Regions from separate parts of the Pseudomonas umsongensis genome, predicted to be linked through region 1. Evidence: predicted binding sites of a transcription regulator. Region 1 holds the regulator's gene; each other region holds the start of a gene.
What was found. The regulator FliA, encoded in region 1, starts transcription of late flagellar genes. The targets are predictions, from matches to a motif close to CTAAAGTTTNNNNNNNNNNNGCCGNTAA.
Positions count from the first base shown of each region.

Region 1 (8,075 bases):
CGCGCTGGTCGCCGCGGTGCGTGTCGGCGTATCCCGCGCAATCGTGCAAAGCATTGTAGGCACTGACTCCGAGCTGCCAGTGATCACGCTGGAACCCAGGTTGGAACAAATATTGCTCAATAGTCTGCAGAAGGCAGGACAAGGCTCTGAAGAGGGTGTTCTGCTGGAGCCAAGCATGGCTGAGAAGCTGCAGCGCTCGTTGATCGATGCGGCGCAGCGGCAGGAGATGCAAGGTCAACCGGTGATTCTGCTGGTGGCCGGTCCGGTTCGCGCGATGCTCTCGCGATTTGGCCGGCTCGCAGTCCCGGGTTTGCATGTGTTGGCTTATCAGGAAATTCCTGACAACAAGCAAGTGACCATCGTTGCGACAGTAGGGCCCAACGGCTGAGGTAGTGATTCATGCAAGTTAAGCGTTTCTTCGCCGCCGATATGCGTCAGGCCATGAAGCTGGTTCGCGATGAGCTGGGCGCCGATGCCGCGATCATTGGCAACCGCCGCATCGCCGGTGGCGTCGAGATTACGGCTGCCCTGGATTACCAACTGTCGGCGCTGGCCCCGCGCGTTCCGAACATGGAGCTCGAGGACGAACTGCGCAAGACCCAGTCGCGCATCGTCAACGCCCAGGCCGAATTGAGCCTGCGAGGCGAGGGCGAAGGCGATAGCGACAAGAGCACTAATCGCCAGTTGTTTGCCGGCCTGCCGCTGACGGCTGCCGAGCCGCTGATCGAACCGACCCTGGCCGAGCCGCGCCGTCCCGCGCCGACACCGGCCCCGGCGGCGACTATCGATACGCGGGTTTTCGACTCGATGCGTTCAGAACTCAACAGCCTGCGCGAACTGATGGAAGTACAACTCGGTTCCCTCGCCTGGAACCAGCTGCAGGGCAGCCGCCCGGACCAGGCGAACCTGTGGCGTCGCCTGCAGCGCATCGGCTTGTCCGGCCCGTTGTCGCGGGACCTGCTGGCGCTGGTCAGCGAAATTGAAGAACCCCGTCAGGCCTGGCGCATGTTGCTGGCGCACCTGGCGCGGATGATTGTCACGCCGGAAATGGAACCGCTGGAAGAGGGCGGCGTGATTGCCATGGTCGGCCCGGCCGGCATGGGCAAGACCACCACCCTGGCCAAGCTGGCGGCCCGTTACGTGCTCAAGTACGGCGCGCAGAACATTGCCCTGGTGAGCATGGACAGCTTTCGCATCGGTGCCCAGGAGCAGCTCAAGACCCTCGGGCGGATCCTCAATGTGCCGGTGACCCACGTCGATCCGAACCAGTCATTGGTCCAGGCGCTGGACCCTTTGTTGCGCAAGCGCGTGGTGCTGATCGATACCGCCGGCCTGCAAGCCAGCGATCCGGCCCTGCGCATGCAGCTCGAAAGCCTGGCCGGTCGAGGCATCAAGTCAAAAAATTACCTGGTCCTGGCAACCACCAGCCAGAAACAGGTTCTAACCGCTGCTTATCACAGTTACAAGCGTTGCGGGCTCGCTGGCTGCATCCTGACTAAACTGGATGAAACGGCAAGTCTGGGCGAAGTGTTGAGTCTGGCGATCAGCCATGAATTGCCGGTGGCCTACCTGACCGATGGCCCGCGGATTCCAGATGATCTGCATCTGCCGCGTCGTCATCAACTGGTCAGTCGGGCCGTCAGCGTGCAAATGCAGGAAGAACCCAGCGAAGAGGCCATGGCTGACATGTTCGCTGATATCTACCACAGTCCGACCAAGCAGGTTGGCTGAGGTAACAATGAATAGTTTTTGTACCCTACATCGATGGCCTGCCATGCATTGTTCCGGTTGTGAACGCGCAGCCAGTTATGTGGCCCCGTCTATGCAGAACAAGGTAAAGAAATAACATGGGCAGCATGCATCCTGTACAGGTGATCGCGGTGACCGGCGGCAAAGGTGGCGTCGGCAAAACTAACGTGTCAGTGAACTTGTCCCTGGCTTTGGCTGAGCTTGGCCGGCGCGTCATGTTGCTGGACGCTGACCTTGGGCTGGCGAATGTCGACGTTCTGTTGGGGCTGACACCCAAACGTACCCTGGCCGACGTGATTGAAGGCCGCTGTGAATTGCGCGACGTGCTGTTGCAGGGGCCCGGCGGCATCCGCATCGTTCCGGCGGCGTCCGGCACCCAGAGCATGGTTCACTTGAGCCCGGCGCAGCACGCTGGCCTGATCCAGGCCTTCAGCGACATTGGCGACAATCTCGACGTGCTGGTGATCGACACCGCTGCGGGCATTGGCGAGTCGGTGGTCAGCTTCGTGCGCGCGGCCCAGGAAGTGTTGCTGGTGGTCTGCGACGAGCCGACCTCGATCACTGACGCCTATGCGTTGATCAAGTTGCTCAACCGCGATTACGGCATGAACCGTTTCCGGGTGCTGGCCAACATGGCGCAGAGCCCCCAGGAAGGGCGCAACCTGTTCGCCAAGTTGACCAAGGTCACCGACCGCTTCCTCGACGTCGCCTTGCAATATGTCGGTGCGGTGCCGTACGACGAAAGCGTGCGCAAGGCCGTGCAGAAGCAGCGCGCCGTCTACGAGGCCTTCCCGCGCTCCAAGTGCTCGCTGGCATTCAAGGCGATCGCGCAGAAGGTCGATACCTGGCCACTGCCCGCCAACCCGCGCGGGCACCTGGAATTCTTCGTCGAGCGCCTCGTGCAACAGACGGCAGGACCCGTGCTATGACCGCAAGCGGTTACAACCTCTACAAGGCATCGGCGCGTGACGCGCAGTACGAGCTGATCGAGCGTTACGCGCCGCTGGTTAAACGCATTGCCTATCACTTGCTGGCGCGTCTGCCGGCCAGTGTCCAGGTCGAAGACCTGATCCAGGCCGGGATGATCGGCCTGCTGGAAGTCTCGACCAAATACGACGCCAGCAAAGGCGCGAGTTTCGAAACCTACGCGGGCATCCGCATCCGCGGCGCCATGCTCGATGAAGTGCGCAAGGGCGACTGGGCGCCTCGTTCGGTCCACCGCAATACGCGGATGGTCAGCGACGCGATTCGCTCGATTGAAGCTAAAACCGGGCGTGACGCTAAAGATCACGAAGTTGCGGCCGAACTCCAATTGAGTCTTGACGATTACTACGGGATTTTGAACGACACCCTGGGCAGTCGGCTGTTCAGTTTCGACGACCTGTTGCAGGACGGCGAACACGAAGGGCTGCACGAGGATGGCGCCAGTGCGCATCTGGAACCGTCTCGCGATCTGGAAGATGAACGCTTCCAAGCGGCGCTGGCGGACGCGATCGCCAACTTGCCGGAGCGCGAGCGATTGGTGTTGGCGTTGTATTACGACGAAGAATTGAATCTCAAGGAAATCGGCGAAGTCCTGGGGGTCAGCGAATCCCGGGTCAGCCAGTTACACAGCCAGTGCGCGGCCCGTTTGCGGGGGCGTCTGGGAGAGTGGCGAGCGCGCTGAAGGCAGTGTGGGGGCACTGCGACGCGGCTGGTGGGGTAATGAACCGCGCCGGTCTCGATCCGTTGTATCCCAAACAGTCATCGAGTGTTTTGCCAGATTGATAGAAATGGCGTGTCCAGGTGCTGGGCGCGTTTTAGTCTGCTTGGAGGTCGAATTGGACAAGAACATGAAAATCCTCATCGTTGATGACTTCTCAACGATGCGGCGGATCATCAAGAACCTGTTGCGTGACCTTGGGTTCACCAACACGGTCGAGGCCGACGATGGCACTACCGCCATTCCGGTACTCAACAGCGGGAGCATCGACTTTCTGGTGACGGACTGGAACATGCCTGGCATGACCGGTATCGATCTGCTGCGTCATGTGCGCGCCGATGAAAAACTCAAGCACCTGCCAGTGCTGATGGTGACTGCCGAAGCCAAGCGCGAGCAGATCATCGAAGCGGCCCAGGCCGGCGTAAATGGCTACGTGGTCAAACCCTTCACGGCCCAGGCGTTGAAAGAAAAAATCGAGAAGATTTTCGAACGCATCGGTTGAACTGCGCCACGGGGGAGCTATGGAGCATAACGAGTCATCCCAGGGCGATTTTGAATCGACCCTGAAAAAACACGCCGTTGAATTGGTCGCGAGCCTTGAAAAGGGCAGGTTCGGCGATGCTGTGCAATTGATCCATGAGCTCAACCAGACCCGTGACCGTGGCCTGTATCAGGAAGTGGGCAAGCTCACCCGCGAGCTGCATAGCGCGATCGTCAATTTCCAGATTGACCCGCACATGCCGCAAGCCGAGGAAGTGTCACAGATCACCGACGCCACCGAGCGCCTGGGGTATGTGGTCAAACTGACGGAAGCCGCCGCCAACCGCACCATGGACCTGGTGGAAAACGCCACGCCATTGGTCAACGGCCTGGCTGAAGAGGCGCAGGGCTTGAGCGCCGACTGGGGACGGTTCATGCGGCGCGAAGTCGGGGCCGAAGAGTTTCGTGAACTGGCCCGGCGCGTCGATGGTTTCCTGGCGCGCAGCAGCGCAGACAATCGCGCCGTGTCCAGCAACCTCAACGACATTCTGCTCGCCCAGGATTACCAGGACCTTACCGGCCAGGTGATCAAGCGTGTGACCCAACTGGTCACCGAAGTGGAAAGCAACCTGCTCAAGCTCGTGCTGATGGCCAGTCAGGTGGACCGCTTTGCGGGCATCGAACATGACCGTGCGGCAATGCTTGCAGAAAAAGATCCACAAAAACATCTCTCCAAGGGTGAAGGTCCGCAGATTCATGCCGATAAAAGAGAAGACGTTATGTCCGGTCAGGACGATGTGGACGATTTGCTATCCAGCCTGGGTTTTTAAAATTCAGGTTTTTTGGGTTTTTAGACCTGTAGGAGCACCCCCTTAATGAGCTTCGGCGCCGATGAAGAGATCCTTCAGGATTTCCTGGTTGAGGCCGGCGAGATTCTAGAGCAACTGTCCGAGCAACTGGTCGAGCTGGAAAGCCGTCCGGATGATGCGGACTTGCTCAATGCAATTTTTCGCGGTTTTCACACTGTAAAAGGGGGCGCCGGCTTCCTCCAGCTCAACGAGCTGGTGGAGTGCTGCCACATCGCCGAGAACGTGTTCGACATCCTGCGCAAGGGCGAACGTCGCGTCGACTCGGAATTGATGGACGTGGTCCTCGAAGCGCTGGATGCGGTGAACGGCATGTTCAGCGAAGTGCGCGAGCGTAGTCCGGTCACGGCTGCAACACCTGAGCTGCTGGCGGCACTGGCGCGTCTGGCCGAGCCGCAATCAGCTGACGAAGTGGCTGCTGCGCCCGTTGCTCCAGAGGTCGAAGCGCCTGTGGTTGCCGCCGATTCAGGCGATATCACCGATAACGAATTCGAACAATTGCTGGACTCGCTGAACGCCGTGAAGGCTCAGGCCGAGGCGCCGGCAGTTGTTCCCGCACCCGCCAGCGAAGTGCCTGCCAGCGACGAAATCACCGACGCCGAGTTCGAGTCGTTGCTCGATCAACTGCACGGCAAGGGCAAGTTCGCCGTCGATGCAGTGGCCCCGGCACCCGCCGCGCCGCCAGAGGCGTCAGCGGCGAAAGAGGCGGGCGATAGCGCCGACATCACCGACGAAGAATTCGAGGCCTTGCTCGACCAGCTGCATGGCAAAGGCAACTTTGCCGTTGAGGCGCTGGAGTCGGCCATTGCCTCTGTGCCAGCACCGGCAGCGCCAACTGCAGCGGCGGCCGGCAGTGATCTGATCAGCGATCATGAATTCGAGGCACTGCTCGACGAATTGCACGGCAAAGGCAAGTTCAGCGAAGTCGGCACCGCGACAACGGCCAGCAGCTCGAACGCCTCCGTGGCGGCATCGACCGCCAAGGTTGTCGCACCCAAGCCCGTTGCCAAGGCGCCCGAACCGCAAGCCAAAGCGCCGGCAGCCGCAGCACCAGTCGCGGCCCGAGCTCCGGCCGCGCCGCCTGCGGAAAAACCGGCCAGTGAAGCCGAGACCACCGTGCGGGTCGATACCGCGCGGCTCGACGAGATCATGAACATGGTCGGCGAGTTGGTGCTGGTGCGTAACCGCCTGGTGCGCCTGGGCGCCAACAGTGCCGACGAAGCCATGTCCAAGGCCGTGTCGAACCTCGACGTGGTCACGGCCGACCTGCAGACGGCGGTCATGAAGACCCGGATGCAGCCGATCAAGAAAGTGTTCGGACGCTTCCCGCGCCTGGTTCGCGACCTGGCGCGCCAGCTCAAGAAAGAGATCAACCTGGAACTGGTCGGCGAAGACACCGACCTCGACAAGAACCTGGTCGAAGCCCTGGCCGACCCGCTGGTCCACCTGGTGCGCAACGCGGTCGACCACGGCATCGAATCGCCGGAAGAGCGCGAAGCGTCGGGCAAGGCCCGTGGCGGCAAGGTGATCCTGGCGGCCGAGCAGGAAGGCGATCACATCCTGTTGTCGATTTCCGATGATGGCAAAGGCATGGACCCCAACGTCCTGCGTGCCATCGCGGTAAAACGCGGTGTGATGGACAAGGACGCGGCCGACCGCCTGAGCGATACCGAGTGCTACAACCTGATCTTCGCCCCGGGCTTCTCGACCAAGACCGAGATCTCCGACGTGTCGGGTCGTGGCGTGGGCATGGACGTGGTGAAAACCAAGATCTCCCAGCTCAACGGTTCGATCAACATCTACTCGGCCAAGGGCCAGGGATCGAAGATCGTCATCAAGGTGCCGCTGACCCTGGCGATCATGCCGACCCTCATGGTCATGCTCGGCAACCAGGCGTTCGCCTTCCCGCTGGTGAACGTCAACGAAATTTTCCACCTCGACCTGTCGCGCACCAACGTGGTGGACGGCCAGGAAGTGGTGATCGTGCGGGACAAGGCACTGCCGTTGTTCTACCTCAAGCGCTGGCTGGTCAGCTCCGCCGCTCACGAAGAGCAGCGCGAAGGCCATGTGGTGATCCTTTCGGTGGGCACCCAGCGGATCGGCTTTGTCGTCGACCAGTTGGTGGGCCAGGAAGAAGTGGTCATCAAGCCATTGGGCAAAATGCTCCAGGGAACCCCGGGCATGTCGGGCGCCACCATTACCGGTGACGGCCGCATCGCGCTGATTCTCGATGTTCCGAGCATGCTCAAGCGTTACGCCGCACGGCGTATTTGATTCTGGCGCAGCGGTGGCGACTGACGCCTCGCTGCGTCTAATGGAGTGTTTATGGCAGTCAAGGTCCTGGTGGTGGACGATTCGGGTTTTTTCCGCCGCCGCGTCTCGGAAATTCTTTCCGCGGATCCGAATATCCAGGTCGTCGGCACGGCGACCAACGGCAAAGAGGCGATTGATCAGGCGTTGGCCCTCAAGCCGGACGTGATCACCATGGACTACGAGATGCCGATGATGGACGGCATCACCGCGGTACGGCATATCATGCAGCGCTGCCCGACCCCGGTCCTGATGTTTTCGTCGCTGACCCACGAAGGCGCCCGGGTCACCCTGGACGCGCTGGATGCCGGCGCGGTGGACTTCCTGCCGAAGAACTTCGAAGACATCTCGCGCAACCCCGAGAAGGTCAAGCAACTGCTGTGCGAGAAGATTCTCAGCATCTCGCGCAGTAATCGTCGTGTCAGCAGCTACAGTGCGCCGGCGCCGGTGGTAGCACCGACTCCAGTGCCAACGCCAACTCCAACGCCATCGAGCAGCATCGGTTATGGCAGCAGCGCGCTTGTGCGCCCGTCTCCCGCACCGATCCCGGCCCGTGCACCTGCGCAGGCTCCGTCGTCGCCAGCGCCGAAACGCAAAGCCTACAAGTTGCTGGCTATCGGCACGTCCACCGGCGGCCCGGTGGCCTTGCAGCGGGTATTGACCCAGCTGCCAGCCAACTTCCCCGCACCGATCGTGCTGGTCCAGCACATGCCGGCGGCCTTCACCAAGGCGTTCGCTGAACGCCTGGACAAGCTTTGCCGGATCAGCGTCAAGGAAGCCGAGGACGGCGACATCCTGCGTCCGGGCCTGGCGTTGTTGGCGCCTGGTGGCAAGCAAATGATGATCGACGGCCGGGGAGCGGTGAAAATCCTCCCGGGCGACGAGCGCTTGAACTACAAGCCGTGCGTGGACATCACCTTCGGTTCGGCGGCCAAGTCCTATGGCGACAAAGTTCTGGCGGTGGTACT
Region 1 is NZ_CP051487.1:1,828,397-1,836,471, forward strand. It holds gene flhA (flagellar biosynthesis protein FlhA) at 1-388, shown strand, start outside; gene flhF (flagellar biosynthesis GTPase FlhF) at 400-1,731, shown strand; gene fleN (flagellar synthesis regulator FleN) at 1,848-2,678, shown strand; gene fliA (RNA polymerase sigma factor FliA) at 2,675-3,415, shown strand; gene HGP31_RS08315 (chemotaxis response regulator CheY) at 3,582-3,953, shown strand; gene HGP31_RS08320 (protein phosphatase CheZ) at 3,973-4,761, shown strand; gene HGP31_RS08325 (chemotaxis protein CheA) at 4,807-7,071, shown strand; gene HGP31_RS08330 (protein-glutamate methylesterase/protein-glutamine glutaminase) at 7,123-8,075, shown strand, end outside.

Region 2 (8,075 bases), 3.1 Mb from region 1:
GAATTCTGCGCGGGACGACTTGAAGCCGGTGGTTGCCACGTTGGCGATGTTGTTACCGGTGACGTCCAATTGCTTGTTGGCGGCATAGAGACCGCTAAGGCCGATGTTGAAAGACATATTCCACTCCTTTTGTGCCGCGTTAGTCGGCTCTATATACCAATGGTTTGCACTTTGGACAGGGCGACACTGCCGAGCCCGGCCAGGTTGAGCATCAACTCACCGCCGGTCTGGCTGATGGTCACGCTGTTGACCGTTGCCGGCAGATTGGTGACCAGTGCCACGGCCTTGTCATCGATGGTGGTGCTCGCCACAAAGGTATAAGTACCCGAATCCACGACCTTGCCGGCATCGTCCTTACCATCCCAGGTGAAGCTGCCAGTGCCGGCTTTCTGATCATCCAGGGTGATGGTACGGATGGTCTTGCCATCCTTGTCGGTGATTTTCACCGACACTTCAGCCACCGACTGTGGAATGACGACGGAACCGGTCATGCCCTTCGTGGTGTCGACCACGGCCTTGTCGCCCGGTGCGATGACGGAACGCCCGACCAGTGCCGAAGCCTGCAATGCCTGGGACGAGTTGTAGTTGCCAGCGATGCCGGACACGGTATCGTTGAGCGTGGTGATGCCTTCCAGGCTGCTGAACTGCGCCAGTTGTGCCACGAACTCGCCGTTGCCCTGAGGCTCCAGCGGGTTCTGGTTTTTCAGCTGGGTCACCAGTAATTGCAGGAACGCATCCTTGCCCAGGGCCTTCTTGCCCGTGGCACTGCTGGCCGCCGATGTGAGGCTGTCGGAATTGGTATTGGTCTTGATCGACGAGTTGGCCAGGATGTCGTTGAGGCTCAGACCACTGGTGGTATCGGTAACACTCATCTGAGTCGCCCCTTATCACTGACCGAGGGTCAGGACCTTCTGCATCATGGTTTTGGCGGTATTCATCATTTCGGCGTTGGTCTGGAACGAACGGCTCGCGGAAATCATGTCAGCCATTTCTTCCACCACGTTGACGTTCGGGTAGTAGACATAGCCCTTGGCATCGGCGGCCGGATGGTTCGGCTCGTAGCGTGCCTCAAGGTTGCTCTGGTCCTCGACCACGCCCAGTACCTGCACGCCTTGCCCGGCTGCGTCCTGGTTCTGGAACAGAGAATCGCTGCCAGCACCTTGAGCGCCCTGGAACATGGTGGCGAACACCGGGTGACGCGCACGGTAGGTCTGGTCGATGCTCGACGAGACGGTCTCGGCGTTGGCGATGTTCGAAGCCACGGTGTTCAAGCGCGTGGTCTGGGCACTCATGCCGCTACCGGCAATGTTGAAAACACTGGAGAGAGACATGACTTATTCTCCGCGCAGGGCTGACACCAGCCCTTTGAATTTGCTGTTGAGCAGGGTGAAGCTGGCCTGGAAGTTGACCGAGTTTTCTGCGTAGTTCGACTGTTCCAGCTGGGCGTCCACGGTGTTCTGGTCGATCGACGGTTGCATCGGCGTGCGGTACATCAGCGACTCGTCGCCATTGCCCAGGCCCTGGGCCTCGATGTGACGGCTGTTGGTCATGTTCAAGGCGAAGGTGCCATTCTTGGCCTTGTCGTTCTGCGCCTCGAGCACTTTCGAGAACTCCAGGTCCCGAGCCTTGTAGTTGGGGGTGTCGGCGTTGGCAATGTTGTTGGCCAGGACTTCGGCACGCTGAGCGCGGAAGCCCAATGCCTTTTCGTGAATACCGAGCGCTTTATCGAAGCTGATGCTCATGGCGGGAAACCTTCGGCTGACCTGTTTTTCGTGAGATGGTCAAAGCAAGCGTCATGCCAATTTAGAAAACCCCATAAACCGGGGCTTTGCGGGCAACGACCCATGCGGCAACGACAGAAAAGCGGCAACCGGTTTCCGCTGGATGCCGCTTTTCTGCCGCTTCCCGTGGACAACACATACCCTGTAGGAGCTGCCGCAGGCTGCGATTTTTTGATTTTGTTTTTTAAGATCAAGTCCAAAAGATCGTCCGAACGCGGCCCGAGCCTTCGGCAGCTCCTACGTGATGCAAGCGCGACAGGCATAAAAAAGGAGCCCTGTGGGCTCCCATTTTTTATGCCTGTCGCGCTTGCATCACTTCGCCTGGTAAATAATCCCCGGGCTGCATTGGACCATCTGGTAATGGTCCGGCAATCCGTTCAGCGCTTCGGAAGCACCGAGGAACAGATAACCTCCCGGCTTCAACGTGCTGTGAATGCGCAAAAGGATGTCCTTCTTCACTTCGGCGGAGAAGTAGATCAGCACATTGCGACAGAACACGATGTCGAACTTGCCAAGGCCGGCGTAGCTGTCCAGCAGGTTGAACGAGCGAAACTCGACCCTGCTCTTGATCGGCGCCTTGATGGCCCAGCGCCCCGGCCCCTTGGGGTCGAAATAACGCTGCAGCCGCTCGGGAGACAAGCCGCGACCGATGGCCAGGCTGTCGTACTCGCCGGTCTTGCAGTTGTTCAGCATGGTGCCCGACAGGTCGGTGGCAACGATCTGTACGCCCATTCTCAACTGCCCGGCATTGAACCGCTCGAACTCATCGATGGACATCGACAGCGAATACGGTTCCTGACCCGACGAGCAGGCCGCCGACCAGATCCGCAGACGCTGACCGGGGCTGGCCTTGATCGCTTCGGGCAGCACCTTGTTTTTCAAGACTTCAAACGGATAGGTATCACGAAACCACAGGGTTTCGTTGGTCGTCATTGCATCCACCACCATCTCGCGCAACCCGCTGCGCGGCTGGGTCTGAATGCGCTGGACCAGCTCACCCAGGGACTTGATGCCTTGCTGCTCCATCAGTTTGTTGAGACGGCTGGAGACTAGATATTGCTTGTTTTCACCGAGCAAAATGCCACAGGCTTTTTCCAGGAACACCCGGAACTGTTCGAAATCCAAATTACCCGTAGACAATGCTGCCGCCTCTAAAATCGTGTTGACTGCCGGGGGCCGAACGCCCCTAGCTGATGTCTGCTGCCTTGATCCGGTCGACTACCCGGGATGCCAGGTCATCAGGACGGAACTTGGCCAGGAAGTCATCGGCACCGACCTTCCTGACCATCGCCTGATTGAATACACCCGACAACGAAGTATGCAGGATGATATGAAGCTTTTGCATGCGAGGGTCGTTGCGGATCTCCGCCGTGAGGGTGTATCCGTCCATTTCCGGCATCTCGATGTCGGAAATCATCATCAGGAACTCCTCCTCTGGCCTCTTGCCCTCGTCGACCAGTTTGCGCAGGTAATCCAGCGCTTGGCGACCGTCGTTCAACGCCACCACATCAACACCGACCGTTTGCAGGCACCGGGTGACCTGTTTGCGCGCCACTGACGAATCATCGACCGTCAGCACGCGCAAGGAGAGCGCCTTGTGCTGGGTCTCGACATCCACCACGCCAGCGGAGATCGCTTCCGGGGTCGGCGCCACTTCCGCCAGTACCTTTTCGACGTCGATGATTTCCACCAACTGGTTGTCGACCCGGGTCACCGCCGTCAGGTAGTGATCACGTCCGGTGCCCTTGGGTGGTGGATGAATCTCCTCCCAGTTCATGTTGACGATGCGTTCCACCGAGCGAACCAGGAATCCCTGGGTCTTGGTGTTGTACTCCGTGATGATCACGAAGGGGTTGTTCTTGTCCTTCAAGCCACCGGAACCGGTCGCCATCGCCAGATCAAGGATCGGAATGGTCGCCCCCCGAATATTTGCCACGCCACACACGACAGGACTGGACTTGGGCATCAGCGTCAGTTTGGGGCATTGCAGCACCTCCCGCACCTTGAACACGTTGATCCCATACAGCTGCTGGCCGTCGAGACGGAACAACAGCAACTCAAGGCGATTTTGCCCCACCAGTTGCGTGCGCTGGTTCACCGAATCCATTACACCAGCCATGCCTGACTCCTACGCCAACGCTAAGTGTTGTTGCGACGCGCCTTCTTCACTAAACGGCACGGCGCTTGCTTTTTACATGTCATGAACTCAGAACCGACATTATTCCGACGCCTGACCACCCGCTGCCGCCAATGGCTGGGGGTGTTGTCGTCTGTTTGCCTGTTCAACGCTGGCAGCCCTGCCCTTGCTGACGCGGTTACCTTGCCTGACATGCTTATCGGCGTCACCCAGGGCTTTCTTGAATTCACCGTAGAGGACTATCTGGCGACCAGTCAAACCCAGGGTCGCTATGAAATCCAGGTAAACCCGCTCGATCCGCGTCTGCGCATGCCGATGTGCGACAAGGAATTGACAGCCACGCTGGAGAGTCCGGCCAAGCCCTTGGGCCGCGTAACGGTCAAGGTTCGCTGTGAGGGAACATCCCCCTGGACAGTCTTCGTGCCCGCTCAAGTACGCCTGTTTCGCGAGGTCGTCACGACCACCCGGCCACTGCGCCGCGCCGGTATTATCGAGCCGCAGGACGTCATGCTGCGTGAGCGCGATATCAGCCTGCTTAACCAGGGGTACCTGACTGCCGTGGACCAGGCTGTCGGGCAGCGACTTACCCGACCAATGGTCAACGATCAGGTCATCAGCCTGGTGCACATCGAACAAGCGGAAGTGATACGCAAGGGCGACCAGGTAGTGATTACCGCCCGCAGCGGTACGCTCAGCGTGCGAATGCCCGGCGAGGCATTGGCCAGTGGCGGCCTGAGCGAACAGATTCGAGTCAAGAATCTCAATTCCAAACGGGTCATCAAGGCACAGGTGATCGCACCAGGCCAGGTGGAAGTGTCCATGTAGGATTTACTGTGGGTGAAGATGTGGCGCCGGCCTCGGCGGTTCCCTAAACTGTGTGCCAGGCACGGCAAGCGCTGGCGCGCGCAAGCTCATTTGATGAATGAGCCTAAAGTTTTTCAGGGAATGGCCGAAAACATGGCAAGCGTCCAAATTCCCAGAGGTTTTTTAACATGGTTATCGATTTCAGCCGATTGAACAGCTCCCCGTCAGTCACGGGCAGTACACGTACCAGCGCCGCCAGGGAAACCGCCGAATCCGGCAAACCTGCCGAGCCTACCTCCGCGGCCGAACAGGCCAGTACCGTCAAAAGCGGGGAGTCGGTACATCTGAGCAATGAGGCGCAACAGTTGCAAAAGATCTCCGATACGCTGCGTGATCAGCCTGTCGTCGACAAATCCCGCGTGGCTGAGTTGAAAGCAGCTATCGCCGATGGCAGCTATAAAGTCGACAGCAACCGTGTAGCCAGCAAACTGCTCAACTTCGAAGCCCAGCGCTAGGCCTAGGCCCGCGCCAGGCTTTTGGACGCTTAAACCCCAAGGCCAGCCATGCACGACACTAATTTACTGCAACTGATCACCGACGACCTTGCTCCAGCGCAACGCTTGCTGGAATTACTGCAAACCGAATCCCTCGCCCTGCACGGCCGCGACATGCGGTTGCTGGAAGAAATTCTGGCGCACAAGCAGGCATTGGTCATCGAACTCGATCAGCATGGCCGCAGACGCAGTGAGATTCTCGCCAGCCTCAACTTGCCAGCCAACCGCAGCGGTCTGGAGCAACTGGCCAGTCAATCGAGCATTGGTCAAGAACTGCTGGTGCAAAGTGATGCGCTGACCGACCTGTTGGCTCAATGCCACGCCGCCAACGCCGACAATGGACAGTCGATCCTTGTACAGCAGGCCGCCACGGCCACCCAGCTGAGAATCCTTAACGGCGGTGACCAGCCCGCGCTCTATGACGCCAGCGGATCATTCTCCCGGTTAGTGAAACCGCGCCCGCTCAGTCAGGCTTGAGCCTGTCTATAAGCACGCTCTATCAAGACGCGAAACATGATGGCAAAATGCCGCTTGCCGTAGTCAACATTTGTCTGGAGATTGATTAACCGTGTCCAATGCCTTAAACGCGGAAGATGCTCCGCAGCCTCCCAAGGTGCTCAGAACGCCCCTGGAGATCTCCGGCAATTTGCGCCAGCTGCTAGACAGCCATGACCCGCTGATCATCACGTTCCACGAGCGCAGCCAGCGCTTCCAGAGCTATCTGGTGGACCTCGATCGCGAGCGCAACATGATTGCCCTGGACGAAATGATTCCCCGCGATGGCGAACGTTTCCTGCTGGCCGGCGAACCCTTCAAAGTCGAAGGTTTTCATGAAGGCGTGCGCATCGCGTGGGAAAGCAATGGCCCGCTGACCATCGACGAATCCAACGGCAGCCGTTGCTACCGTGGAACCCTGCCCGATGAAGTCGTCTACCACCAGCGCCGCAATGCATTCCGCGCTGCCTTGAAATTGGCCCAACTGGTCAACGTCAATCTGGACGGTGAAAAACTCAAGGCATCGATCAGCGGCAAGCTGCTGGACATCTCCGCCACTGGCTGCAAGTTGCGCTTTGAAGGCGATATCACCGGCAGCCTGCAACTGGGTCAGGTTTACGACCGTTTCAACGCCGATCTGCCTTTCGGCAAAATGACGGCACCGGTTGAACTGCGCTACCTGCACTTTGAAGAAAAGATCTCCACCACTTTCGCTGGCGTTCGTTTCCACAACATGAGCGGACTGGTGCAACGTCAGGTCGAGCGGTTCGTCTACCAGCTGCAACGCGAAGCGCGGCGCTTCGACAAAGACGACTTCTGAGGCAACGCTTCAAGCAAAAACGGGCAGCCCCTTGCGGTGACTGCCCGTTTTTTTGCCTGAATGTCAGGGCCTGGCCTCGGTAAAACTCTGCTCCCTGCCAGAATCCGGTTCTTGCGGGGGAGGATCGGTTTCCGGTTCCGGTTCCGGACTCGGATCGGAGGGAAGTGGATTCTGCATCTGATCCTGCACCACCTGCTCGTCCACCCTTGGATCCAGGGCCGCCACCAGTGGTGAACTCGACATACTGTCTGGCATGGCGACGTGATGCAGCGGTGCGTCGTCCACCTGATGCAAATTGGTCACCGCTTTCGGACGAATTCGCCACACCAGCACCAACGCGAAGAAACTGAAGAACGCATAGAGCATCTGGCTGCCGAACAACTTCATCAGCACGCCCGCCACCAGCGGACCGATGCTGGCGCCAACGCCGTAGGTCACCAGCAACATCGCCGTCAACGATACACGTCGATCGCCCTCGACATGGTCATTGGAGAAGGCCACTGCCAACGGATACAGGCAGAACTGGACCAACGAGCAAAGGAACCCGGCAACGAACAGGACCTCCAGCGGCACCCGCTCCATGATCGCCAACGGCAAGGCAGCCAACGCCAGGCTAAACGCAAAACAGCGAATCAACAGCGCCCGATCATAGCGATCGGACAACCATCCCAACGGCCACTGCACCAGCAACCCGGCAAAAATGCAGCTACCCATGAACAGGCCGACCTGCTCCGTGGACAGCCCTTGCTGGGAGGCGTACAGCGGTGCCAGACCGTAGAACGAGCCGACAATCAGGCCTGCGCCCAGGACGGTACTCAATGACTGTGGCACCCGCTTGATAAAGAACCGCGGCTCCATCGGTGCGGGATGCAAAGGCGCCGGGTGAATCCGTCGGGTCAGGGCCACCGGCACCAGGCAAAGCGTGAAACATAGGGCTACCAGCATCAGCAGTTCCAACCCCAGCCCCGGGTGCATGACCAGAATCAACTGACCCAGCACCAACCCCAGGTAGGAGGCGATCATGTATCCGCTGAACACCAGGCCGCGCTGCTTGGCATCGGCCTGCTCATTGAGCCAGCTCTCGATGACCATGTACTGGCACATCATGCCGAGACCGACGATCACCCGCAGGAACAACCAGGCAGGCAACCAGTCCACCAGGCCATGGCCCAGCACCGCCGCGCCGACTATCCCGGCGCAGGCCGAATAGGCTCGAATATGCCCGACCCGGGCTATCAACCGATGGCCGATCTTGCCGCCCAGCACCAGGCCGAAATAGTTGGCAGCCATCAACGCGCCGACCCACAGGCTATCGACATGATCGGCAGCCAGGCGCAAAGCCAGGTAAGTACTCAGCAGGCCCGAGCCGATCAACATCATCAGCGACGCGAAATAAAGCGCTCGAAAGGACTTCCAGATTAGGCGCAACGAGCGACTCCTTGCAGTGGGTGACGGGCTATTAAACGATAGCCCGGTGTCGACAT
Region 2 is NZ_CP051487.1:5,447,429-5,455,503, forward strand. It holds gene flgE (flagellar hook protein FlgE) at 1-117, opposite strand, end outside; gene flgD (flagellar hook assembly protein FlgD) at 150-872, opposite strand; gene flgC (flagellar basal body rod protein FlgC) at 888-1,331, opposite strand; gene flgB (flagellar basal body rod protein FlgB) at 1,335-1,742, opposite strand; gene cheR (protein-glutamate O-methyltransferase CheR) at 2,094-2,921, opposite strand; gene HGP31_RS24565 (chemotaxis protein CheV) at 2,968-3,900, opposite strand; gene flgA (flagellar basal body P-ring formation chaperone FlgA) at 3,982-4,743, shown strand; gene flgM (flagellar biosynthesis anti-sigma factor FlgM) at 4,911-5,237, shown strand; gene HGP31_RS24580 (flagella synthesis protein FlgN) at 5,286-5,753, shown strand; gene HGP31_RS24585 (flagellar brake protein) at 5,845-6,591, shown strand; gene HGP31_RS24590 (MFS transporter) at 6,655-8,019, opposite strand.
Region 2: a site for FliA is predicted at 4,847-4,874, ahead of flgM (flagellar biosynthesis anti-sigma factor FlgM). Genes of this name have one in related genera too.

Region 3 (8,075 bases), 1.2 Mb from region 1:
CGCCTGTCCGGGCGCATGCCTTTGGATACCCCGGACGATAAAGGCAAGGGTTGCATCGAATTCTCCGTGCGCGGTGAAGCAGCTGATCCGCAGGCACTGCGGGCCGAATTCCTCAGCGTCGCCCAGGAATTGAACGTCGACATCGCCTTCCAGGAAGACTCGCTGTTCCGTCGTAACCGCCGTCTGGCGGTGTTCGACATGGACTCGACCCTGATCGAAGCCGAAGTCATCGATGAGCTGGCCAAAGCGGCCGGCGTGGGCGACAAGGTTTCGGAAATTACCGAGCGTGCGATGGCCGGTGAGCTGGACTTCCGCGCCAGTTTCAAAGAGCGCCTGGCGTTGCTCAAAGGACTGGATGTGGGCGTGCTCGACTCGATCGGCGCCTCGCTGCGCCTGACCGAAGGCGCTGAAACCCTGTTCGCCGAGCTCAAGCGCCTGGGTTACAAGACCGCCATTCTGTCGGGCGGCTTCACCTATTTCGCCAAGCAATTGCAGGCCAAGCTGGGCATCGACTACGTGTTTGCCAACGAGCTGGAAGTGGTCGACGGCAAGGTGACTGGCGTGGCGATCGAGCCGATTGTCGATGCACAACGCAAGGCCGATCTGCTGAAGGAACTGGCACATAAGGAAGGCTTGCGTCTGGAGCAGACCATTGCGGTCGGCGACGGTGCTAATGACTTGCCGATGCTGGCGATTGCCGGGTTGGGCGTTGCGTTCCGCGCCAAACCGTTGGTCAAGCAGTCGGCCAAGCAGGCGATTTCCACCCTGGGGCTGGATGGCGTGCTGTACCTGCTGGGCTTCCGCGACCGCGACGGCCAGCTGTAACACCGCAGAACACCTGTAGGAGCGAGTATGCTCGCGATGGACGTCAACGATGACGCGGGCATTCAGAATGCCCGCGTCGTCCTCAGGTTCATCGCGAGCAGGCTCGCTCCTACAGTAAAGGTGTGTATCAGGCCTTCGGCAGGCCCATACCCTGACCCATCCGCACCGGCGAACCCGCTACCAGCTCTTCAGCCCATTTCACCTGATCCGGCCCGAACAGCACGACAGCGGTCGAACCCAGTTTGAAACGACCCAGCTCCGCACCTTTTTCCAGGTGGATCGGCGCGCGTGCGGCTTCGTCGTAGCGGAAGGTTTTCAGCTCGCGTTTCGGTGGCGTAACCAGTCCAGCCCACACGGTTTCGATCGATGCCACGATCATCGCGCCCACCAGCACCACGGCCATCGGCCCGCGCTCGGTGTCGAAAATGCACGCCACGCGCTCGTTGCGGGCAAACAATTCAGGAACGTTTTCAGCGGTGGTCTGGTTGACCGAGAACAGGCGGCCCGGGATGTAGACCATCTCGCGCAGGGTGCCGGCCAGTGGCATGTGCACACGGTGGTAATCCTTGGGCGACAGATAAATAGTCGCGAAATCACCGCCCATGAACGGCGCAGCATTCGCCGCATCGCCACCCAAGAGTTCCAGCACGCTGAAGCTGTGGCCCTTGGCCTGGAAGACACGGCCGTGCTCAATCGGGCCGAGCTGGCTGACGGCGCCGTCCGCCGGGCTGAGGATAGCGCCCGGTGTCTCGTCCAGCGGGCGCGCACCGTCTTTCAAGGCGCGGGTGAAGAAAGCGTTGAAGTGCTCGTAGGCGGTCAGGTCTTCGACCAGTGCCTCGGACATGTTCACCTGGTAGCGCTTGGCGAACCACGCGGTGAATGCATTCTTGAACCAGCGCACGCGGCATTCGGCGATGCAGCCGGCCAGTCGCGAGAGCAGGTTGTGGGGCAGCAGGTATTGGCTGACGATAAACAGACGCTTGTTCATTAACTGTCCTTAAAAACCTTAAATCTCTACGGGCGTGTCGGGATGGTTACCCCATTCGCCCCAGGAGCCGGCGTAGCCCTTGACCCGCGGATAACCGAGAGCCTTGGCCACCAGATAGGTGAAGCCAGATCGATGGTGAGTCTGGCAGTGGGTAATCACTTCTTTGTCAGGGGTAATGCCGAGCTGTTCGAGGATCTGTGGCATGTCGGTACGGATGCGCAGGTTACGCGCCTTGTCCATGCCCGCGGTCCATTCGAAACTCACGGCGCCTGGGATGTGTCCGCCCTTGGCCGCCAGGACTTTCTCGCCGGAATACTCCAGTGGCCCACGTGCATCCCAGATCGCCAGGTCGGCAGCGCCGAGACGGCTTTGCAGGTACTCGCGGGTAGCCGTGGGTTCGTCGTGCAGGGTCAGCGCAACCGGGCCGCCAGCGGGTGGCGGGATCTGGATTGACATGGGCATGCCTTCTGCCAGCCAGGCCGTCAGGCCGCCATCGACATAGTGATACTTGCTGTGGCCAATGACGTCCAGGAGCCAGATAAAGCGACCGGCCCAGCCGCCACCTTCGTCGTCATAAACGACATAGACGGCATCGGGGTTGTGCCCCAGCTCTCCAAACAACGTTTCGAGTGCTGCCTGCGGTGGCATCAGTCCCGGGGCGGGCGCCTGCCCCAATTGCGTGCGTTTAGGATCGACAAAGCGCGCGCCGGGAATGTGCCCTTCGGCGTAGCGGGCAGGACTGGTCAAGTCCACCAGGATCAGTTCGCGGGCATCGAGGCGAGAGAGCAAGTCGCTCGGCTCGATCACCAGCGGCAAGCCAGAGAAGTCAGACATGTGAGGTCTCCAGAGCACAAAAGGGGGGATTGTAGCGCAGCCTTATTGGCCGCGCTGGCTAAAGCTGTGCAGCGCTTTTTCAATGCATTGTGCGGTTTTGCCGAAGGCTTGCAGGGTGATGTCCGAGAATGGCCCGCCACCCTGGTCTGCCACGACGATCATGATTACCCGTCCATTGTTGAGCAGCGAACGCAGTAACAGGTGTTCGCCGCTGAACTGGCTGCGCAGGCTGTTGGGCAGTAACGCGGAAAACTGCGCGTTGTTGAGCGGCGTGAGGCGAACCTGGGCCTGTTGCGCGAGCAAGCGTTGCAGCACGGCGCTTTGACTGACGACAAAGTTCAGGCCAGATGCTTCGACAGGCAGCCCAGCCGTCTGGTGCACACGCAGCTGGGTATGAGTACGGTCGGCCATCAGGATCATCACCCTGCGCATGCCGCAGGCAACCAGTGCGTCGCGGGCAGAGGTGGTCAGGTGGATGGCGTTGGTGAAGCGACTCGGCTCGACCAGCAACTCAGCGCATTGTTTGCGCCACTTCGCCAGGTCTTCGGCGGTGGGTGCCGGGGCTGGCTGCAAACTGGCATGCACAGGGCTCGTGCCCCATGGCCAGATCAGCGCGACAGCGGGATGCCAAAGGTCGGGCATGGCGTGATAACGCGCGCTGTTGGCGGCTTGCTGGTGCAGTTGTTGTTGCACCTCGCTCATCGGTATTTGCAAGTAGAGGCTGGTCAGGTACTGCCAGCGCTCACTGTGCGGACTGTCCCAGGCATGGTGCGCCGAGAGCGCCAGCCCGTTGGCTAAAAGTACCGTGTTGGCCGGTTGATTGAGCCAGCGGCGCAGGGTCGGGTCGTCATCCAGGCGGTTCTGCTGGCGTAGCGGATGCTCGCTGTCACGGGCAATGCGCAGAACTTTGACCAGCTCCCGTTGCTCGGTCAGCAACAGTCGATAGCCCTGTTGAACCCAGATCGGCAGGTGCCACAGGTTCACCAGGGCCAGGCCGATCTCCAGCAGGCGAGCGCCAAACAGTTGCTTTTCGACGGTACGCGCTGATTCGCCTTTATGAATGACCCGTAGCTCCCAGTCATCGAGCAGGTGCGGATGCGTCAGCGCCAACGGCCACAGTGGTGACAGAAACAGCAGGCTGCCCCAATGGATGTCCTGCCACAGGCGGGCCAGGCGGCTGGCAAAAAAACCGTTGGCCTGTTGGCTGGCGTGCTGGCTGATCAATTGCAACTGGCGCAGGGCTTTGGGAATCTCGCCCTGGGGCATGGCGGGCAGTCGCGCGAGCAGCTCCTCGGTGCGTTTCAAACCGAGGCGATTGATGGCGACCTCAAGATTTTCCGCAGGCTCAGTCATGCTGCCATGGCTGTGTCGGTTGGCCTCGCGAATCACGCTCAAGGCCAGGGCCGGACTGTCCTGCATCAAGTCGGCAATCTTGCGCACAGAGCTGCGACTGTCGCGCAAGGCCCGGCAGACACGGTCGTGACTGGCCTGCGGAACCGGCAGGCGTACACCGTCGAGAAGTTTGACCCAGTCTTCGAGTGTGGTCGGAGTTGGCGTTGGGGCGTTCGTGTTTTTAGCCATGTCTGGAGGCGATCATCGTCAACAATACCTATGCCCGGAGGGGGTCAAATTAGCTTTTCGCCTGAACTGGCTATAGTCTGGCGCAGTTTTGCCGATAAGTAGAAGAAGAGATTTTTTAACTTCCGAATATGACCTTGAACCCGACTCAGTAAGTGCTCTCCTACCTATGGCTAAAATTATCGGCATCATCGTCGTATTCGCGAGCGTGCTCGGCGGATACGTGCTCTCCCATGGCAAGATTGCCGCCCTGATCCAGCCTTTCGAGGTAATGATCATCGGTGGTGCGGCCCTCGGTGCATTCCTGCAGGCCAACCCTGGTTACATGACCATGCACGTGCTCAAGAAATCCCTGAGCATGTTCGGTTCGCGTTTCAGCCATGCCTTCTATCTTGAAGTGCTGGGCCTGATCTACGAGATTCTCAACAAGAGCCGCCGCGAAGGCATGATGGCCATCGAAGCGGACATCGAAGATGCCGCGGCGAGCCCGATCTTCGCCAAGTACCCGACGGTCCTCAAGGATGAGCGCATGACCGCGTTCATCTGTGATTACCTGCGCATCATGTCTTCCGGCAACATGGCGCCCCACGAGCTGGAGGGCCTGTTCGACATGGAGCTCTACAGCCTCAAGGAGGACCTGGAGCACCCGTCCCACGCGGTGAACGGTATTGCCGACGCCATGCCCGGTTTCGGTATCGTCGCGGCGGTCCTGGGTATCGTGGTGACCATGGCCTCGCTGGGTGAGGGCGACCAGAAGTCCATCGGCCTGCACGTTGGTGCGGCACTGGTCGGTACCTTCTTCGGTATTCTCGCGGCCTACGGTTTCTTCGGCCCGCTGGCGCATTCCCTGGCCCACGATGCCAAGGAAGAGCTGAACGTCTACGAAGCTATCAAGGCCTCGCTGGTGGCTTCCGCTTCCGGCATGCCGCCGTCGCTGGCCGTGGAGTTCGGGCGCAAGGTCCTGTACCCGGCGCACCGCCCAAGCTTCGCCGAGCTGGAACAAGCGGTTCGTGGTCGTTAAGCCATGGAGAACAATCAGCCGATAATCATCAAGCGCGTCAAGCGCATCGCCGGCGGGCATCACGGGGGCGCCTGGAAAATCGCCTTCGCCGACTTTGCCACAGCGATGATGGCGTTCTTCCTGGTGTTGTGGCTGTTGTCCACCGCCACCCCGGAACAGAAGATCGCCATCGCCGGTTATTTCAAGGACCCGATCGGCTTTTCTGAAAGTGGCACGCCGTACATCATCGATCTGGGGGGCACGCCGACCATGGCGCCGGACAACACCCTCAACCCAGAGATGAAGACCCAGCCGCAGCCGGACAAGGTGACAGTCGACGTCGAACAGGTCGAAGGCATGGCCGAGATGGTGGAGAAGGAGCGCCTGGAACTGCTGCTGCAAGAGTTGCAGAACAAGGTCGAAGAGAACCCGCAACTGCAGAAATTCAAAGACCAGATCCTGTTCGAGATCACCCCGGACGGTTTGCGCATCCAGATCGTGGACGCCGAGAACCGGCCGATGTTCGACTCAGGCTCAGCCCGCCTGAAACCCTATTTCGAAGACATCCTGCTGGCCATGGCCGATACCATCAAGGCCGTGCCGAACAAGATCAGCATTAGCGGCCATACCGACGCCAAGCCGTACAGCGGCACCGGTGAATTCGGTAACTGGGAGCTTTCGGCCAACCGTGCCAACGCGGCGCGCCGTGCACTGGTGGCGGGCAGCTATCCCGAGTCGCAAGTGGCGCGCGTGGTCGGTTATGCCTCGTCGGCGTTGTTCGATCGTGAGCATCCGTTCAACCCGGTCAACCGTCGAATCGACATTGTTGTGCTGACCAAGAAGGCACAGCGTGCCATCGAAGGTTCGCAAGGCGCCGAGCCTGCTCCCGATGTACCGCAAGGTTCTGCCGCTCCGGCTGCACCGGTCGATCCGAACGCATTGCCGGCGGACAAGGAGCCGCTGCCGGCCCACGAATTGCGTGAGCGCTTGAACCTGTTCGATGACCCGGCGCCGAAGCCGGGTGAGCCGGCCAAGCAGTGACCTGACACTGGCTGTTGGGGCCGGCTTGCTGGCGATGGTCGTTGACGATAACGCGTGCTGCCTGGATGCACTCGGCGCATTTGAGTCTATCGCCAGCAAGCCGGCTCCTACAGGGGGTGGGTGAGAAAATCAGAAACCGCGAATGATTCTGGACTTCAAGTCAGTGTGGAATCGATCGGCGTTAGTCCTGTTGACGCTGCGCACCGACTCACTGCCCGTCACCGATTCCAATGACATCGAACGCTTGACCGTCATCTCGTTGCGATAAGCATCGATAAAGAACTCGATATCCCTTTCGCTGCTCAGCTTCGGCCATTTGTCCAGGTACAGCGGCAGCTCTGTCGGGCCGGTCTTGAACGAGCAGATACGCCGATTGGTGATGGTCGCCTCGCCGATTTCGAAGGGCACCCACCAGGACAGCGCGGTTTTCTCCGAGACCACCGCCAGCAGGTGCGTGCATTCGCTGATGTTGCGAGTGATCACCCCGGTGATGTCGTCGGTGGTCTGGGATTCGGCATCCAGTACGTCGAGGTAGGTCTTGATGTTGGCCTGGATCAGGCGCGTGTTGATGCTGATCGCGTAGGCGCGGTCCATGTGGCGGTAGCTGATAAACACTGGCATCAGAAATGTCCCTTGATCGCGAGTTCGCGGTAATAGGCGCCGAGGGCGGTGAGGCGACAGCCGGTGGAGTGGATGGCGGCGTAGTACATGTGCTCGGCGTCCACCGGTTCGACCAGGCTGTGGCGGTTGCACTTTTGCAGCTGGGCGAAGACCTCGCCCTGTTCCGGGTTGAACTCGGGTTCGGTGGGCTCAAAGCTGGGGGCGAGGGGGTAAGTCGACTCCTCTTCGGCAAACCACTCGGGGAGTTTGCGCAGGATTTCCTTGGGAATCAGCGGTGACACTTCGCGCAGGGAGATGAACTGCGAGACGTTGGTCTTGAACACCGGGCGCTGCTCCCAGGCATCGAGCGCGTTGTCGACAAACGCATACAGGCTGCCGGGGGTGATCTTGCCCAGGATGTTCGCCGCTCCGCCGTGCAAGGCCTGGAGTAACAACCCGGTAAACACACCGTGTTGTGCGCCCTCCATCGCCGGCTCTTCCTTTTTGCAGGCGGTCAGGATGGTCATGCCTTCGCCGACCACGCTCCCCTCACTGCGCAAGGCGCGCACCTCGCCGGCCGAGCCGCTCTGGCAACAGTCGAGAATGATCACTTTGTTCTTGATCTTCGTGGCCTTGCTGGCCCAGTTCAGGATGTCGCTGAGGCGAATCCCGTCCTTGGCGCTCCTGTAGTCCTGCGGGATCAACATGCCTTCGTCTGTGTCGATATCGAAGCTGCCGTGGCCGGCGAAATACAGCAGGGCGACATTGCAATCCCCGGAAAACAGCTCGCGGATCTGGTCTTCGAGTTTTTCCCGGCCCAGGTAGTCCTCGGCGGAGGTCAGCACGATGTTCTTGAAGTTCGGATCGCCATTGGCGTCGGTCTTCAACACCGAGGCCATGGCCATGGCGTCGTTGCTGCAGCCCCTCAGGCTCGACACATGGGTGTAGTCGTTGATGCCGATAAACAGTCCCTTGCGCATGGTTACACCGCCGTGTGCTGGCGAATAGCGGTGACGATGCTATCGGTGTTCCACGCACATTCGGCCTGTGCCGCGTCACGTACCCGCGTGTCAATGCGCTCGGTAGCCAATGGCTTGAACGCAATGATCATCTTGCCCGAATGACGGATGAACAAATGGTAGGTCTGCATGGGTATCCCTCAGTGTCGCAGGAGTGCGAAGAGGGTTTGAACCTAGGCGATTGCCGGGC
Region 3 is NZ_CP051487.1:636,450-644,524, forward strand. It holds gene serB (phosphoserine phosphatase SerB) at 1-825, shown strand, start outside; gene asd (archaetidylserine decarboxylase) at 953-1,813, opposite strand; gene HGP31_RS02795 (rhodanese-like domain-containing protein) at 1,832-2,647, opposite strand; gene HGP31_RS02800 (HDOD domain-containing protein) at 2,690-4,228, opposite strand; gene motA (flagellar motor stator protein MotA) at 4,395-5,246, shown strand; gene motB (flagellar motor protein MotB) at 5,250-6,266, shown strand; gene HGP31_RS02815 (toll/interleukin-1 receptor domain-containing protein) at 6,396-6,887, opposite strand; gene HGP31_RS02820 (caspase family protein) at 6,887-7,846, opposite strand; gene HGP31_RS02825 (hypothetical protein) at 7,849-8,016, opposite strand.
Region 3: a site for FliA is predicted at 4,299-4,326, ahead of motA (flagellar motor stator protein MotA). Genes of this name have one in related genera too.

Region 4 (8,075 bases), 2.8 Mb from region 1:
GCAGCTTGCCCAGGTCCTGGACGTTCGGCAGGCCTTCAAGGAACAGGATGCGCTTGATCAGCTTGTCCGCGTGCTTCATCTCGTCGATGGATTCGTGGTACTCGTGCTTGCCGAGCTTGTTCAGGCCCCAATCTTCGTACATGCGTGCATGCAGGAAGTATTGATTGATCGCGACCAGTTCATTGGCAAGGATCTTGTTGAGATGCTGGATGACTGTAACGTCGCCTTTCATGATGGGGTCCTGCCCTGTATTAGCTGTCTATAAGGCAGAGTTTGAGCCGCACTACTAAGAGTGTCAAACCTAAGTTATTGAATCATATATAAAAATTAATCGGAATAAGAATGTTTGTGTTCCGCGTCTAGCGCCTAAGCAGTTGATTTGCAGACATAAAAAAACCGGACATGAGTCCGGTTCTTTGAAATGCGGGATTTAGGCGGCAGTAAATTCAACTGGAAACGGGATCGAAGCCTGGGCCGTCTGCAACTTGGTCAGGGTCTCGCGGACCACTTCCTTGGCAAGGCAGGCACATTTGCCGCATTGACTGGCAACGCCGGTGGCCTGGCGCACTTCCTTGTAGCTGCAGCATCCTTCATAGATCGCATCGCGGATTTGGCCGTCGGTGACGCCAGTGCAGAGGCAAACATACATAAGTGAAGACCGTCGCTTGTTGATGTCTCGAATGCGATGGATCTTAATGTTAACGAGAATGATTGTCAAAGTGCTTTGAGAGCACTTTTTGCCAGGTCTGACGAACGGTTGGTCCGCAGTGTGCTGCCATCCCGATGACCCTTCGTCCTTTTTTACGCTCAGGGGAGAAACCGTTACGGACACGCCAAAAACGCGGTGTATGATGGCCGGTCTTTTCGAAACGGGTTTGTGTCACAGGGCTGTCGCCTGAGGGTGGCAGGCTGATGCAAACCTTGTTCTTAACGCTTCTACACCAGGAGATATCCAATGAGCGTACTCGTAGGCAAACAAGCCCCTGACTTCACCGTACCGGCCGTACTCGGCAATGGCGAAATCGTAGACAGCTTCACCCTGTCGTCGGCCATCAAAGGCAAATACGGCCTGGTGTTCTTCTACCCGCTGGACTTCACCTTCGTTTGCCCGTCGGAGCTGATCGCTCTGGACAACCGCATGTCTGAGTTCAAGGCGCGCAACGTTGAAGTGGTCGCTGTGTCGATCGACTCGCACTTCACCCACAACGCATGGCGCAACACCCCGGTTAACGACGGCGGTATCGGCGCAGTTCGTTACACCATGGCTGCCGACATCAAGCAGGAAGTCATGAAGGCCTACGACGTTCAGTCCGCTGACGGCGTGGCATTCCGTGGCGCCTTCCTGATCGACGACAAAGGCGTTGTCCGCTCGCAGATCATCAACGACCTGCCGCTGGGCCGTAACATGGAAGAGCTGCTGCGTCTGGTTGACGCCCTGCAATTCCACGAAGAGCACGGTGAAGTTTGCCCTGCCAACTGGAAAAAAGGCGACAAAGGTATGAACGCTTCGCCAGAAGGCGTTGCGGCTTACCTGACCGAGCACGCTGCTGCGCTGTAAGGCACACGCTCCAGGTACAAAAAAACCGGCCCTTGAGGCCGGTTTTTTTATGCGCGGAGTAAACGCAAGACCCCTGTAGGAGCGAGCATGCTCCGGGCGGCGCTCCGACGATGGACTCAAGAACACCGCGGGAATCCAGACTGCCCGCGTTATCGTTCACGACCATCGCGAGCAAGCTCGGCTCCTACAAAGAGCAAAGGGCAGAAAATCTTCAATCAATCGTCGAAATCTTCCCAACCACCCATTTGTTTCCAGCGGTTGACGATGCCGCAGAACAGCTCGGCAGTCTTCTCGGTGTCGTAGCGAGCCGAATGCGCCTCGCGACCGTCGAAGTCGATATCGGCGGCCTGACAGGCCTTGGCCAGCACGGTTTGACCGTAAGCCAGGCCCGCGAGCGTCGCGGTATCGAAACTGGAAAATGGATGGAACGGGTTACGCTTCATGTCCAGGCGCGCAACCGCGGCGTTGAGGAAGCCCAGGTCGAAGCTGCTGTTGTGCCCAACCAGAATCGCCCGTTTGCAGCCGTTGGCCTTGAGTGCCTTGCGCACGCCGCGGAAGATATCGTTCAGCGCCGCTTCTTCAGTCACGGCCATGCGCAGCGGGTGATCAAGCTTGATCCCGGTGAACTCCAGGGCTGCCGCTTCGATGTTCGCACCTTCAAAAGGCTCGACCCTGAAGAAGTAGGTGTGATCGGGGTACACAAAACCCTTTTCATCCATGGCGATCGTGGTTGCAGCAATTTCCAGCAGGGCGTCGGTGGCCGAGTTGAAACCACCGGTTTCTACGTCGACGACAACCGGCAGGTAGCCACGAAACCTGGCGGCCATTGGATGACGGGAACCGCCACCACCGCCTTGACCTTCCTGTTCGTCGTCGAAATGGTCTTCACTCACGCGTGTTCCTCCAGCAGGCGCCAGCGCAGTTTTTCACCGGCGCGCAGCGGGATAACGGTCAACTCGCCAAACGGCAGGCTGGTCGGGGCGGTCCATTCTTCGCGGACCAGGGTAATGCGATCGGTGTTGGCCGGCAGGCCATAGAAACGCGGGCCGTTGAGGCTGGCGAAGGCTTCGAGCTTGTCCAGCGCGTTACGTTGTTCGAACGCCTCGGCGTACATCTCGATCGCCGCATAGGCGGTGTAGCAGCCGGCGCAGCCGCAAGCGGCTTCTTTGGCGTGCTGGGCGTGGGGCGCCGAATCGGTGCCGAGGAAGAACTTTTCGCTGCCGCTGGTGGCGGCGTCGAGCAGGGCTTCCTGGTGCGTATTGCGCTTGAGGATCGGCAAGCAATAGAAGTGCGGCCGAATTCCACCCACCAGCATGTGATTGCGGTTGTACAGCAGGTGATGCGCGGTGATGGTCGCGCCAACGTTGGCCGAAGCCGAGTTGACGAACTGCACGGCGTCGGCGGTGGTGATGTGTTCGAACACCACCTTGAGCGTCGGGAAACGCTCGACCACCCGACGCATGTGCTCATCGATGAAGATTTTTTCGCGGTCGAACACGTCGACATCGCCGCGGGTGACTTCACCGTGGATCAGCAAAGGCATCCCGACTTCGGCCATGGCCTCGAGTGCAGGGAAAATCTTGTCGATGCTGGTGACGCCCGAGTCCGAGTTGGTGGTCGCGCCGGCCGGGTACAGCTTGGCGGCGTGAACGAAACCGCTGGCCTTGGCCTCGCGAATTTCTTCAGGCTGGGTGCGGTCGGTGAGGTACAGGACCATCAGCGGTTCAAACGGGCTGCCGGCCGGGCGGGCAGCGAGAATCCGCTGGCGATAGCCGTCGGCTTCAGCCGCATTGCGCACCGGCGGTACCAGGTTGGGCATGATGATGGCGCGGCCAAAGGTGCGCGCGACATCCGCGACGGTATTGGTCAACACGGCACCATCGCGAAGATGAATATGCCAGTCGTCGGGACGCAGCAGGGTCAGGCGGTCGGACATGAGGGGATTCCAGGCGGGTCAAACTCAAGGGAATGCTACCGGAAAAGACTCTTGCAGGCACCCGCTATCAAGTTTTACGGGAAGCTTCCGATATCCAACAGGTATGCCGTAAACATCTGTGTGTCGGTCTTTTTGTCGTAGAAGCCAGTGGAGCCTCCCGTGCGCCAGCGTTATTTAGCCTTGCTCAGTGTGTTTGCCAGCCTTCCCGCAATGGCACTCACTTTCCAGACTCGCCTGGAGAGCATTGAGTGGACGGTCGAAGGCGACAAGTTCGAGTGCCGGCTGACGCAGCCGGTCACTGATTTCGGCTCGGGCCAGTTCGTGCGCCGCGCTGGCGAGCAGGCGATATTTCGTTTGAATGCGTACAACGCAATGATGGGCGGTGGTTCTGCCACTTTGTTGGCCGCCGCCGCGCCTTGGCAGCCAGGACGTGGTGATATCAATCTGGGCACGGTACGGATCGGCAGCGGCAATGTCCTGTTCAACAGCTCACAGGCCCAGGCCGGACGCTTGATCAGCGGCCTGATCGACGGACGCAGCCCCGTGGTCCGGCACTCCTCGGGCGATGGCCGGGTATCGGAGGTGCGTTTGTTGCCGGTCAGGTTCAACAAGGCGTTTGCCGATTATCAGGGCTGCGTGGCCAAGTTGCTGCCGCAGAACTTCGATCAGGTGAAGCAATCCCAGGTCGGCTTTCCCGGTGGCGGTATCGATCTGGACGGGCCCGCCAAAGCCAGGCTGCAAGTCATGCTGGAATACATGAAGGCCGATCCGACCGTCAATCGCATCGAACTGGACGGCCACTCCGACAACAGCGGCAATCGCCTGACCAACCGTGACCTGTCACGGCGCCGGGCGCTGGCGGTGATGGAGTTTTTCAAGGCCAACGGCATCCAGGAGTCACAGATCACCCTGCGTTTCCATGGCGAGCGCTATCCACTGGCACCCAATACCAGCAACATAAACCGGGCGAAAAACCGCCGCGTGGCGATACGCCTGGAGCGGGGAGCCCCCGCGGAGCAGGTGGCCCCTCAAGCGACGAAGCCTACCGCTTCGGCAACTTCCTGACCCTTCGGTCATCGTCGCGCTCTCGACATAATCTGTCGCTTCGTCGTCATAAGCTGTCGCGCCACTGTAAATTATTCTGTATGGGCGGTAGACTTGACGGCTTTCCGTAGAACCCCGTGGAGTGATGGCATGGCGGACGTAAACAAGGTCGTTCTGGCGTATTCCGGCGGCCTGGACACTTCGGTGATCCTCAAGTGGCTGCAGGATACTTATAACTGTGAAGTGGTGACCTTCACCGCTGACCTGGGTCAGGGCGAAGAGGTCGAACCTGCGCGTGCCAAGGCTCAAGCCATGGGCGTGAAAGAGATCTACATCGACGACTTGCGCGAAGAGTTCGTGCGCGATTTCGTTTTCCCGATGTTCCGCGCCAACACCGTTTACGAAGGCGAGTACCTGCTGGGTACTTCCATCGCTCGTCCGTTGATCGCCAAACGCCTGATCGAAATCGCCAACGAAACCGGTGCTGACGCCATTTCCCACGGCGCCACCGGCAAGGGTAACGACCAGGTTCGTTTCGAACTGGGCGCCTATGCCCTGAAACCAGGTGTGAAAGTGATCGCTCCATGGCGCGAGTGGGACCTGCTGTCCCGCGAGAAGCTGATGGATTACGCCGAAAAGCACGCCATCCCGATCGAGCGTCACGGCAAGAAAAAATCCCCGTACTCGATGGATGCCAACCTGCTGCACATCTCCTATGAAGGCGGCGTGCTGGAAGACACCTGGACCGAGCACGAAGAAGACATGTGGCGTTGGACCGTCTCCCCGGAGAAGGCGCCCGACAAACCGCAGTACCTGGAACTGACCTACCGCAACGGCGATATCGTGGCACTGGACGGCGTCGAAATGACTCCTGCCACCGTGTTGGCGACCCTGAACCGCATCGGTGGCGAGCACGGTATCGGCCGCCTGGACATCGTCGAAAACCGTTACGTGGGCATGAAGTCCCGTGGCTGCTACGAAACCCCTGGCGGCACCATCATGCTGCGTGCCCACCGTGCGATCGAATCGATCACCCTGGACCGCGAAGTAGCTCACCTCAAGGACGAGCTGATGCCCAAGTATGCCAGCCTGATCTACACCGGTTACTGGTGGAGCCCTGAGCGTCTGATGTTGCAACAGATGATCGATGCCTCCCAGGCACACGTGAATGGTGTGGTTCGCCTGAAACTGTACAAGGGCAACGTGATCGTCACCGGACGCAAGTCCGACGAGTCGTTGTTCGACGCCAACATTGCCACTTTCGAAGAAGATGGCGGCGCGTACAACCAGGCCGACGCAGCGGGCTTCATCAAGCTCAACGCCTTGCGCATGCGTATCGCAGCGAACAAAGGTCGCAAGCTGTTCTGAGACCTTTGATGTAATGGAATGTGTGGCCCGGTCATCGACGGGGCCACACATTTTGAAAAGTGGGTGTCTGCCTGCATCAACATACTTCCGGCTTTTTGCTTTTTCCTCGCACATCCTTCCCTTCAGATTGATCGTCAAACGCCACGGGCTGTCGTGCGTCGCTTGGCAACTGTTGATCAATGACCGTCAAGCCCTGTGAATTCAAATTGTAGGCAGCACAAAATGTAGTGCGGCAGGATCTCTTCGCGTGTTTTACAGGGTTTTCCGCGCCTTCCTTCAGTATTGAATCTGACGCGTTGCAGGTGAGGAATACGACTGCACGCGCAGCTTTCCCCGGTTCGTTGTGAATGCTCTCCATCAAGTGGCAGAGCTCGGCGTTGCCTGTCATCGCGCGTGCATCAACGACATACAGGTCCCTCAACCGTTCAGGCAGGCGTAGGCGGTGTAGCGCCGAAAGGGCGACGCCAGGGACCGATTTCGAAGGTGGATCCTGTGCCTTGGAGGGGCGGCGAGTGGATCGGCCGCCACTGCCTGATGTCCTGCCAGCGGACTTTCTATTCTTCCCGTTTTCGGGTTGCTCAGCACCGTCCATGAATTTTATGAAATGTTTTCCCTTCTCAAAGTCAGAGGGGGCGTACAGCGATCGATAGTTGAAGTTGAGCGTTGCGAAGAATAGCAACAGCAGATAAAAGGGAAAGCTGATCAGGAACCAGATGTAGACGTCTCTGTCATCGTCATCAAGGAACGGCAATGTAACGGCCGCTGATGTTTCTGACAGAGTTGCAAATATTGCAATCACTGTCATGGGATTGCTTATGCTTTTTTTGAGCTTATCCATTTTTTATCCTCGTACTGTTATTTGGTGTGGTGTTTGTTTTTAATTTAATGCATCTAACTGATCTTGGGCATCCCGGAGTTTTTATTTTTCAAGTAATTTAATGTCAGGCCGGCACCCTTGCTGTTTATCGTTTCCATAAGGGCGATGATGTGTTGGTTTTTGCTGTAAGGGCGAGTTGATAAGTCATGTGTGATATTTTTGGGGAGGAGAGGATATTGGATAACCTTAGTTACCTTTGAGTTTGTGGGGCGGGTCGATACATGTCTGTTCGCTGTCTGAAAATTAAATTCCCCAGGTTATTTTGTTGCAGGTCGATACAAAAAAATAATCTCAATTGGAAAGTCAAGTCCTCAATTAAGGTTTTCTGTCCTGGGGTTTCTTGGGTTTTTTGTAAGAAAAGTCTCTAATTTCTGTAGGGAATGTCTCTGGGTGCGAGTGGCCGGGGGGAGCGACATGCCAGGGGGGAAACGACTAGGCTATTGTGCGGGTTCTAAAAAATCGAATAGCGAAATTGGACTTGCCCATGAATAAAGTGCTGATTGTGGATGATCACCATATCCGTTTGTCGATTGGCGCTATTTTTAGGTTGCGATTCTGCTTCTGCCCGCTAGAGTGAATTGATGCAAATGGAGCGTGAGATTATGGGTTATTCGTTCCAGGTTGTTTATACGGACCCAAATATCCTTCGAGATTCTGGCTATGGAAAAGTGTCAGATATCCCTTGCATATTCGATAGTAGGCCAGGCTTTCACCGGGCGGGAAGTCAATTTCTTCAAGAACGCGGGTTAGGGGTTTGGAAGCCATTAAAATGTCGAAAGAAAGGCAGAGTATTTTTATTATCGGCAATATCGGTTAAGAACTATGCTAATCGGTTAGCCAACTTTCTTGAGTGGTGCGATGTTAATGGCAGGGACCCTGCGACCTGTCCGTCCGAAATAGACATCATTATAGATTATAAATCAGATATGTCTGGCGGCGCTTGGGCCGTTAAGGGTAAACGATTGTCAGTGGCTACGGTTAATGTTCGTGCAGATACCGCAATGGAGTATTTTGAGTGGCTAACTCATAAAAAGCTGAGATATGAAGAGGCTAGGCTTGTCATAAACTCTGAGCTTGGATCTGGAGGTGAATCCGCAGGGCGAGCGGGTAAGAGCGGTGTAACAAGAGCAACGCCGAGCAAGCGAATGATTACATTCCCGCCTCAGAGTATGCTAGCTGCTTGGTACAAACGTGTTGAGACAAGGGCGGTGAGAGGGGCGGTTGAAGCATTGATAGTTGACCTTATGATGGAAACCGCGATTCGCCTCAATGAGGCAGCTTGTTTCAGGGTT
Region 4 is NZ_CP051487.1:5,747,970-5,756,044, reverse strand. It holds gene bfr (bacterioferritin) at 1-232, opposite strand, end outside; gene HGP31_RS25980 (bacterioferritin-associated ferredoxin) at 431-649, opposite strand; gene HGP31_RS25975 (peroxiredoxin) at 956-1,558, shown strand; gene rnt (ribonuclease T) at 1,774-2,451, opposite strand; gene pyrC (dihydroorotase) at 2,448-3,494, opposite strand; gene HGP31_RS25960 (flagellar protein MotY) at 3,654-4,559, shown strand; gene HGP31_RS25955 (argininosuccinate synthase) at 4,689-5,906, shown strand; gene HGP31_RS25950 (hypothetical protein) at 5,983-6,744, opposite strand; gene HGP31_RS25945 (hypothetical protein) at 7,365-8,075, shown strand, end outside.
Region 4: a site for FliA is predicted at 3,561-3,588, ahead of HGP31_RS25960 (flagellar protein MotY). Genes of this name have one in related genera too.